Regions from separate parts of the Solibacillus sp. FSL H8-0538 genome, predicted to be linked through region 2. Evidence: riboswitches for the same ligand, from Rfam matches in the RefSeq annotation. Region 2 holds a riboswitch; each other region holds the start of a gene.

Region 1 (2,205 bases), 440 kb from region 2:
GTTCCACAACAACCGCCAATTAAACGCACACCTTGGCCAACTAGCTCCACGGCTGCACGCGCAAAATAATCCGCTTCTGATTCGTACACAACGCGCCCATCTTCTACATCAAGTAAAGATGCATTTGGATACGCAGACAGGTACGCTGTTTTTGGTAGCTGTACGCCTTCAAATGCTTGAATTGTATGGAAAGGACCTAAACGGCAGTTGCTCCCAACAATATCTGCACCGATATGATCTAACTCATACAATGCACTATTTAGCGTCATACCATTTTGTAATCTACCTGGCTCATGCATTGATACTTGGGCAATAATGGGTAAATCCGTTAATGTACGTAGCAATTGTACAGATGCTGATAATTCATCGAAATCATAATACGTTTCTAGTAAAAATCCGTCCGGCTCACCTGCAAGTAACACTTCGGCCTGCTCACGAAATGCTGCTAAAATCTCTTCAAGCGTTGTATCGCTTTTACGAATGCCACGAATACCACCAATTGTTGCAAGCACAAACTGTCCACCTGGTGCAGCTGCACGTTTTGCTATTTCAAGTGCGGCGCGGTTAAATTCTGCTACCCGTCCCTCGTAACCGTAACGAGCTAGTTTAATCGCATTGGCGCCATATGTATTTGTTTGAATGATATCTGCACCAGCTGCAATGTATTCACCGTGGATTTTTTCAATAATTTCCGGTCGGGCAACATTCATTTCCTCATGGCAATAATCTAAGCCATATGAATACAGTAGCGTACCAATCGCACCATCTGCTGTTAACACACGTGTTTGTAACGTTTCAAGCAATCCCATACTATTTCCTCACTCTCATTCCACACGATTTATTTACTGTATTTTCAGTCTTTTTCATCTATAATAAAAAGCCTTCTTGTTTAAGAAGGCTTTACACATTGTAAATTTAGTTCCCTCTCATCTACAGGCATTAATAGCCTACTGGATTTAGCACCTGACAAATGTTGGTTGCTGAAGCTTCATTGGGCCAGTCCCTCTGCTTCTCTCGATAAGAAATATATGAATTTTTGAAATAATTAAAAGAATCATAACTTTATATAAGAAGAACGTCAAGACTATTTAACCGAATAAAGCGGAAGCTAGTTTAATCTACTTGATTATTGTAATAATTTGGTCTGCCGTTTTTCTACCATTTTGAATGCAAGCACCAATTCCTACACCAAAATAAGAACAGCCCGCAAGCAGTAGATTGGGATACCGTTTTTCTAGATCTTCTACTACAACACCTAACGCTTCATTATGTGCTAAATCATAGCGCGGCATTTGATGTATCCACTTTGTCACATTGACTACTTTCGGTGCCTCTTCAATGCCAAGGCTTAAACGAATATCCTCTCGCGCAACTTGTGTCAACTGTTCATCTGTCATTGCAGCTAGCTCTTCGTAGTGTGGATTACTATTTTTATAAAATAATCGTACAAGTAAATTACCTGAGGCCGATGTATGCTTCCATTTACGGCTCGTCCAAGTTGAAGCGTTACATACTAAATCACTATTATATGAAACGATAAACCCTGTCCCATCAGCTGGTAAAATGCTATCAGGTACATCAAAACCTAGATACATCGTCAATACGGAAGCTGTTGTGAATTTTTTCAAGCTTGTATCTATCGCCTCATCTACTAATACCGAGCGCACCGTTTCATTTGGCACAGCAAGCACGACAACATCCGCAGTTATTGTCTCGCCATTTGCTAGTACTACATCATATTGCTCGCCATTTTTGACAACACGCTCTGTTGCAGTATTTTTAAAAAACTCAACTTCAGGTAAGCTTTCCTCTAAACGATCAATTAAAGCAGGCAGTCCTGTGCGGAATGAAATGAATTTTTTATTATTCGCTTTTTCAAACTGCTCACGGTTCTCCTCAAAACCTTTAATAATTGAACCGTAGTTATTTTTATAGTCCACTAAATATGGTAATGTGGATGCTAGTGATAGCTGATATAAATCCCCGGAATAGACCCCCGCAAGCACTGGCGCAACCTGTTTCTGTACGAGCTCTTCACCCAAGAAATAATCAAGGAACTCTCCAATGGAACTTTCCTTCGTGAAGTTTGTATTTGGCAATTCAAAATCTTGCAAAGCACGTTTTTTGCCTTCCTCTGAAACTAATGTGCTCGCCATTAATGACTCTACATTCATCGGAATCCCGAACGTCGAACCCGCTGGAATT
Region 2 (2,205 bases):
CGTTCGGACAAATTGAAAATAATCCCTCTATTAGCCGAAAACGCTACGATTTTATGTACAAATGGTACGATTAGTGAAGAAGACTTAATCACGCTTATCGAGCCTTATGAGCATTGCGATCTGTATACAATGTTTGATGCCGATAAAAACGGAGAGAAATTACGTAAGCTCATGAAGCGTTGCTATTCTGATGCGATACAGCTCGTCATCCCGAAGCAATATATAGAAGTAGCCGAAACTCCAAGTGCTATTTTACTTCAGCTATTAGAGGTAGCAAAATTTGCCGTTCACAAATAAAAGTATAGGATGAAGCAGATGAACGAATGGACTAGACAAAAGTGGGAACAACAAATGCAAGAGCAGCCGTTAACTGCCTTTTATTTATATACACCGATGTGTGGTACGTGTGCAGTTGCATCAAAAATGATGGATGTTGTGGAACAATTACTCCCAAATCTCCCATTAGGGAAAGCCAATTTAAATTATATGGAGCAGCTCGCTTATGATATTGAAATAGAAAGTGTGCCCTGCCTAGTTATATCGCAAAGAGGTGAAATCGTAGATAAAATCTATGCATTTCAATCCGTACCATTTTTGTATGAAATATTAAAAAAACATTTGACGCATAATTGATAGCGTGATAAAGTAACATTCATAATAAAAAATTTAATAGCGTTACTCTTATAAAGAGAGGCGGAGGGAAGTGCCCTATGAAGCCCGGCAACCAGCATGTATGATGAAAAGGTGCCAAGTCACACAAAGTTAAGCTTTGAGAGATGAGAGAACGGTTGAACGTATAAAAATGCGAAAACCTTTCTACTATGTCTTCAAGTAGAAAGGTTTTTTCGTTTACGTCTAGGTTTAATCGCCACGCCCTCGAGTTCGATGCCAACATGATGTTGGTCAGTTCGCCAGTTCGGGTGTAAACCGGCGCATTAACACTCTTGGTTTACAAAATAAAGCAGCGCAGAGGATGCTGTTTTTAGAAGGAGTACAGTAATGATTGAATTAAAAAATATTACGAAAGTTTATAAAACGAAAAATGGCGACTTAACAGCTGTTGAAAATGTAAACTTATCGATTAAGCAAGGAGAAATCTATGGCATTATCGGTTATAGTGGTGCCGGTAAAAGTACAATGATTCGCCTGTTAAATGGTTTAGAAAAGCCAACAAAGGGCTTAGTTACAGTTAGTGGCAATGAGCTATCATCTGCTTCAGGACGAAAACTACGCGAGGCTCGTCAAAAAATTAGTATGATCTTCCAACACTTCAACCTTTTATGGTCACGCACTGTGGCGGAAAACATCGCCTTCCCGCTTGAAATTGCAGGTGTTCCCAAAGCAGAACGTGTAAAACGTGTAGAAGAGTTAATTGAACTTGTTGGTCTTACTGGTCGCGGCAAAGCGTATCCTTCAGAGCTTTCGGGAGGACAAAAGCAGCGTGTCGGTATTGCGCGCGCCTTAGCGAATAACCCAGAAGTACTTTTATGTGATGAAGCAACATCTGCACTTGACCCGGAAACGACGGATTCAATTTTAGAGCTTCTTTTAGATATTAATAAAAGACTTGGCTTAACGATTGTACTAATCACACACGAAATGCACGTTATTCGTAAAATTTGTCACCGCGTCGCTGTTATGGAAGCTGGACAAGTAGTGGAGCAAGGTGAGGTGCTACAAGTATTCCAACACCCGCAAGCACCAATTACGAAAAAATTCGTTTCACAAGTATCAGGTGCAACACAAGAAACGCAAGAATCTTTAGAGCAAATTTTAGCGAAATATAAATCTGGGAACATCATTAAGCTATCATTCGTTGGACAAACGACAGAGCAACCAGTCATTTCGCAAATTATTAAGCAGTTTGATATTGCCATTAATATCGTTCAAGGTGATATTTCTCATACAACTAGTGGTCCGTACGGTACATTGTTCGTGCATATTGATGGACAGCAAGCGGATATAGATGCTGCACTAGCAATACTTGAGCAGCATGAAATTAAAACGGAGGTGATTGAGCATGCTTAGTCAATTATTTCCGAACGTCGTGTGGGACAAAATGTGGGAAGCGACGTATGAAACACTTTATATGACTGTAATTTCAACAGGTGTAACCTTTGTGCTCGGTCTAGCAATCGGGATTTTACTATTTTTAACGAGTCCCAATCAAATAGGGGCAAATAAAGTAGCGCATTTTTTAACAGG
Region 3 (2,205 bases), 1.1 Mb from region 2:
TGGGCGCTAACAATAAATATAAATTTATTTCAACGAGTATCTGGCGTTGACAGTGCCATTCTTGGATAATAGTAATAGAAGTGTAATGACCCGCATCTAGCGTTGTCGTTACGCTTTTTTAATGTAAATAAAATACGATTTCTCTTGGATCTTCGAGAAATCGTATTTAGGGCTAAATATGAAATTCAATCGCATCTTCAACAAAATGCCAATTATAAGGTGTTTCTTGGTATACGTAGTAGTTTAACCAGTTGTAAAACAGCAAGTGGGAATGCGCGCGCCAAGTATTTTTAGGTGCCTTTGTTGAATCGTCGTACGGGAAGTAGTTCACAGGCATCTCAATTTCGTCGCCCTTCTCTAAATCACGGTAATATTCATCCGAGAGCGTAGATGCATCGTATTCTAGATGGCCGGTAATCATAATATGCTTATTGTTTTTCGACTGTACAATAAAGACCCCTGCGTTATCTGAATAACTTAGTAAACGTAAATTAGGGTGTGCGCGTACCTCATCAATCGAAACCGATGTATGTCTTGAGTGTGGTGCGACATATTCATCACTAAAGCCGCGTACAAGGTCTACCGTTAAATCGGTAATGACATGTGAGTAAATACCAGAGCATTTTTTCGGTAGCTCAAATTTTCCGATGCCAAAGTGATGATAGAGTGCTGCCTGTGCGCCCCAACATATATACATGATTGACGTCACATTGGCATTTGCCCAATCCATTATGGTTTTAATTTCTTCCCAATAACCAACTGCTTCAAAGTCCATTTTTTCAACGGGTGCCCCGGTAATAATTAGTCCGTCATAGCGGCGGTGTTTGATTTCATCGAATGTTTGATAAAACGTATCTAAGTGAGATTTTGAGACGTTTTTTGATTCGTATGTAGCGGTATTTAGAAATGTCACGTTTACTTGAAGTGGTGTATTCCCTAATAAGCGTAGTAATTGTAATTCGGTTTTCTCTTTTTCCGGCATTAAATTAAACACTAAAATGTTTAAAGGACGGATTTGCTGTGTTTTCGCACGGTCTTCTTCCATTACGAAAATTTTTTCTTCTTTCAATCGCTCTCCAGCGGGTAAATGTTTCGGTATATTAATTGGCATTCGTATTCCCCCCATTTTAGTTTTTAACAAGGGCGAAGTCTATATGGCACCGTGAAATTATAAAACCTCTCATTCCAGCAAAAAGAATGAGAGGTTGATCGCTCGTTCTTATCTCTCAAGGGAGTCCCTTGCTGGAAGTAGCACCTTTCTAACCATGTTAGAGGTTGCTGAAGCTTCAACGGGCCATATCCCTCTGCTTCTCTTGATAAGACTATTAAATTGGATTAATAATATCATGCAATTTGGAATTATGCAATAATTATAAATGTATTTTTACCTCCCGAACTCCTTCCGATAAATCGTATCGTCCTGCAGCATATATACATAATTACCGCGCATCAAAATCTCACCATCTAGTAAACTGTTAGCATCGTCCATGAAATTGATTACGGGTCCTGGTAAATAGTCTGTACTATGCGGGAAAAGACGCCTTACTTGCCCCTGCCAATCAGACACTATAAATGTATCATCCTCATCGCGTACAAAATGTTGAAAATATTGTTCCCTAATGGACCAAAAACCGCAATTCAAGCTTCCTTCTAAATCATCATAGGCCTTCACGAGCTTAAAATCATCGTAAATAAAGAAAAGTTGTTCTTCCTTATTAATGTTCATGGCAGAGCATTCCACCATGTCAAACATACGCGCATCCCATAGCCGCTTCCCTGACCGATTAAAAACGACGACACCTTCACGGCCGATTGTATTACTAGGGTCCCACCCGAAATTCCCATAGACACCTTCATCGGTATAGCCAACCCAAATGCGGTCACTGTCATCAATTTGCATATAATTAATACCATCACCGAGTAATAATTGACTAACAATCTTCCCTTGATTATTAGCAATTATCGCGTTTGGTCCTTCATCAATAGCAATGCGAGAACTCACAAACAAATAACAGCCATCTGAAAACTGATCCATGCGATCGACAAATAACGGTAACTTAATGTGTAAGATGACTGCACCATGTACCTTTAAATGTACGAGCTTATATTCAAATAATGTATCCTCTTCAGTATCTGGTGTTGTTATGTTATAGAGTAATAGAACTTCATCTTCAACTGTTGCACTAAAGGCATATAGTTCAAATG
Region 4 (2,205 bases), 120 kb from region 2:
ATTGATGACAGAATAGATTATGCCAAGCATATTCGTTTATTACTTTAATTGAAAGTTGAGAAGCTTTATCTGCCCCTGCAAAACCGTTAAATACGAATAACTCGTCTTGCTCTTTTAAGTAGTTTACAACTTTAACATATAGATTATCGAACACTTCAGATGAAATAGGACGGTTTACTTTGCCCCAGTCAATTTTATCCTTAGAGCTATCTTCTTCTACCATGTATTTATCTTTAGGAGAACGACCAGTATATTTACCTGTTTCAGCGCATAAGGCACCGTCTACAGTTAACATTGCTTCTCCGCGTGATGTAGCTTTTTCTACTAATTGTGGTACTGAAAGTTGAACTTTGATGTTTCCACCGCTTAATAATTCCTTCAGTTCGTTAGCAATTTCTACTGAATTCATCGATTAAATACCATCCTTTTTTATAATATTCCCAGTTTTAAGGGATTTCTTTTTCCTATTTCAAAAATAGTATAACACATTGAGTTAAATAATCTATACTAACTCTTAATTAATTTTAATGATTTTTTTACTGTACAGAAGGCTCTACACCAAAATCTGTACTTGACAGCACATTCCACTCCAGGCGGACGCTTTCCGCGGGCAAGCACCGAGCCGCTTCAGTGGAACAAAAGAACAAAGGCTAAGTACGCCACGTCCTGTGGCAACGCCTTTGTGACCAACATCGTGTTGACCTCAGTCCAGGGTCTCGGTTCGCATGCTTTTCCCGCAGGAAGCTTTGCTCTGTAGCGAAAGGCGAATGCCGTCAGCTACACTCGCCGCCTTCCGTTCCATGTGCTTATAAAATAGTACACTTTCTTTTAGGTAAAGCGCAAGTTTTGGTAAAGACCTGTACAGAAATCGACAAATATTATTTGACATCACTTGAATTATTACGTAACATGTAGTCTTGAACGGATACTCTTATCCCGAGCTGGTGGAGGGTCAGGCCCTATGAAACCCGGCAACCTGCAATACATGTTAATCATGTAACGTGTTGGTGCCAACCTGATGCAAGGGACATTCCCTTGAACGATAAGAGTGAAAGGTAACGAAAACAACACTCCTTTCCTCACGTACGATTGTACGATTAATGAGCGAAGGGATTTTTTTATTTAGTGCTTAAGAAAGGTTAACTTTTTTAACCACATAATAAAGGACATCATCTCGTCCTGTAATGGGGCGAGAGGTGTCTATCCAATAAATAGGAATTAACTCGAATGAAATGAGTTCTTTCAATATTATATACCTTTCGAAATCCTCGTGTTAAAAAAGCAGTAAAGGCTTGAAGTTCATCCTATTGGCATGAACTTAACATGGGAATATGAGTACCGTCTCAAATTCGCAAGTTTACTTGCAAGGATAACTAGGAGGAAATCAAATGACAAACCGACGACTGTTTACATCTGAAAGTGTAACGGAAGGGCATCCGGACAAAATTTGTGACCAAATTTCAGATGCCATTTTAGATGCGATTTTAGCAGAAGACCCAAATGCACGTGTAGCGTGTGAAACAACTGTAACAACAGGTTTAGTACTTGTAGCAGGAGAAATTACAACATCTACATATGTAGATATTAAAGGAATCGTTCGTGATACAGTAGCAGAAATTGGCTATACGCGTGGTAAATACGGCTTTGATGCTGAAAATCTAGCAGTATTAGTAGCAATTGGTGAGCAATCACCGGATATCGCACAAGGTGTTGACCAAGCACTTGAAGCACGTGAAGGTTCAATGACAGATGCCGATATCGATGCAATTGGTGCTGGTGACCAAGGTTTAATGTTTGGTTACGCATGTAACGAAACACCAGAACTTATGCCTTTACCAATTAGCTTAGCGCATCAATTAGCACGCCGTTTAACAGAAGTACGTAAATCAGGCGAGCTTACTTATTTACGACCAGATGGTAAAACGCAAGTAACTGTAGAATATGGTGAAAACAATACACCATTGCGTGTGGATACAATTGTTATTTCTACACAGCATGATGAAGATGTAACATTAGAGCAAATTCAAGCAGACTTAAAAGCGATGGTAATCGGACCAGTCGTACCTGCTGAATTAATCGATGCCAACACAAAATACTTCATCAATCCAACAGGCCGCTTCGTAATCGGTGGACCTAAAGGCGATGCTGGTTTAACAGGGCGTAAAATCATCGTTGATACGTATGGTGGATATGCTCGTCACGGCG

Evidence for each region. Region 2 has a riboswitch for S-adenosylmethionine ahead of MHH87_RS14050 (methionine ABC transporter ATP-binding protein). Riboswitches for the same ligand answer to the same signal wherever they lie in the genome.
Region 1: another riboswitch for S-adenosylmethionine. It lies ahead of MHH87_RS16150 (bifunctional homocysteine S-methyltransferase/methylenetetrahydrofolate reductase); the one in region 2 lies ahead of MHH87_RS14050 (methionine ABC transporter ATP-binding protein).
Region 3: another riboswitch for S-adenosylmethionine. It lies ahead of metA (homoserine O-acetyltransferase MetA); the one in region 2 lies ahead of MHH87_RS14050 (methionine ABC transporter ATP-binding protein).
Region 4: another riboswitch for S-adenosylmethionine. It lies ahead of metK (methionine adenosyltransferase); the one in region 2 lies ahead of MHH87_RS14050 (methionine ABC transporter ATP-binding protein).

Annotation. Positions count from the first base shown of each region.
Region 1 covers NZ_JBBOPI010000001.1:3,374,832-3,377,036, forward strand. Annotated here, with positions in the region: gene MHH87_RS16150 (bifunctional homocysteine S-methyltransferase/methylenetetrahydrofolate reductase) at 1-809, opposite strand, end outside; SAM riboswitch class I at 924-1,024, opposite strand; gene hemG (protoporphyrinogen oxidase) at 1,119-2,205, opposite strand, start outside.
Region 2 covers NZ_JBBOPI010000001.1:2,936,545-2,938,749, reverse strand. Annotated here, with positions in the region: gene MHH87_RS14060 (toprim domain-containing protein) at 1-297, shown strand, start outside; gene MHH87_RS14055 (thioredoxin family protein) at 316-633, shown strand; SAM riboswitch class I at 679-783, shown strand; gene MHH87_RS14050 (methionine ABC transporter ATP-binding protein) at 1,000-2,028, shown strand; gene MHH87_RS14045 (methionine ABC transporter permease) at 2,021-2,205, shown strand, end outside.
Region 3 covers NZ_JBBOPI010000001.1:1,855,524-1,857,728, reverse strand. Annotated here, with positions in the region: gene MHH87_RS08730 (YczE/YyaS/YitT family protein) at 1-69, shown strand, start outside; gene metA (homoserine O-acetyltransferase MetA) at 173-1,111, opposite strand; SAM riboswitch class I at 1,217-1,323, opposite strand; gene MHH87_RS08720 (hypothetical protein) at 1,385-2,205, opposite strand, start outside.
Region 4 covers NZ_JBBOPI010000001.1:2,812,948-2,815,152, reverse strand. Annotated here, with positions in the region: gene pckA (phosphoenolpyruvate carboxykinase (ATP)) at 1-409, opposite strand, end outside; SAM riboswitch class I at 929-1,049, shown strand; gene metK (methionine adenosyltransferase) at 1,389-2,205, shown strand, end outside.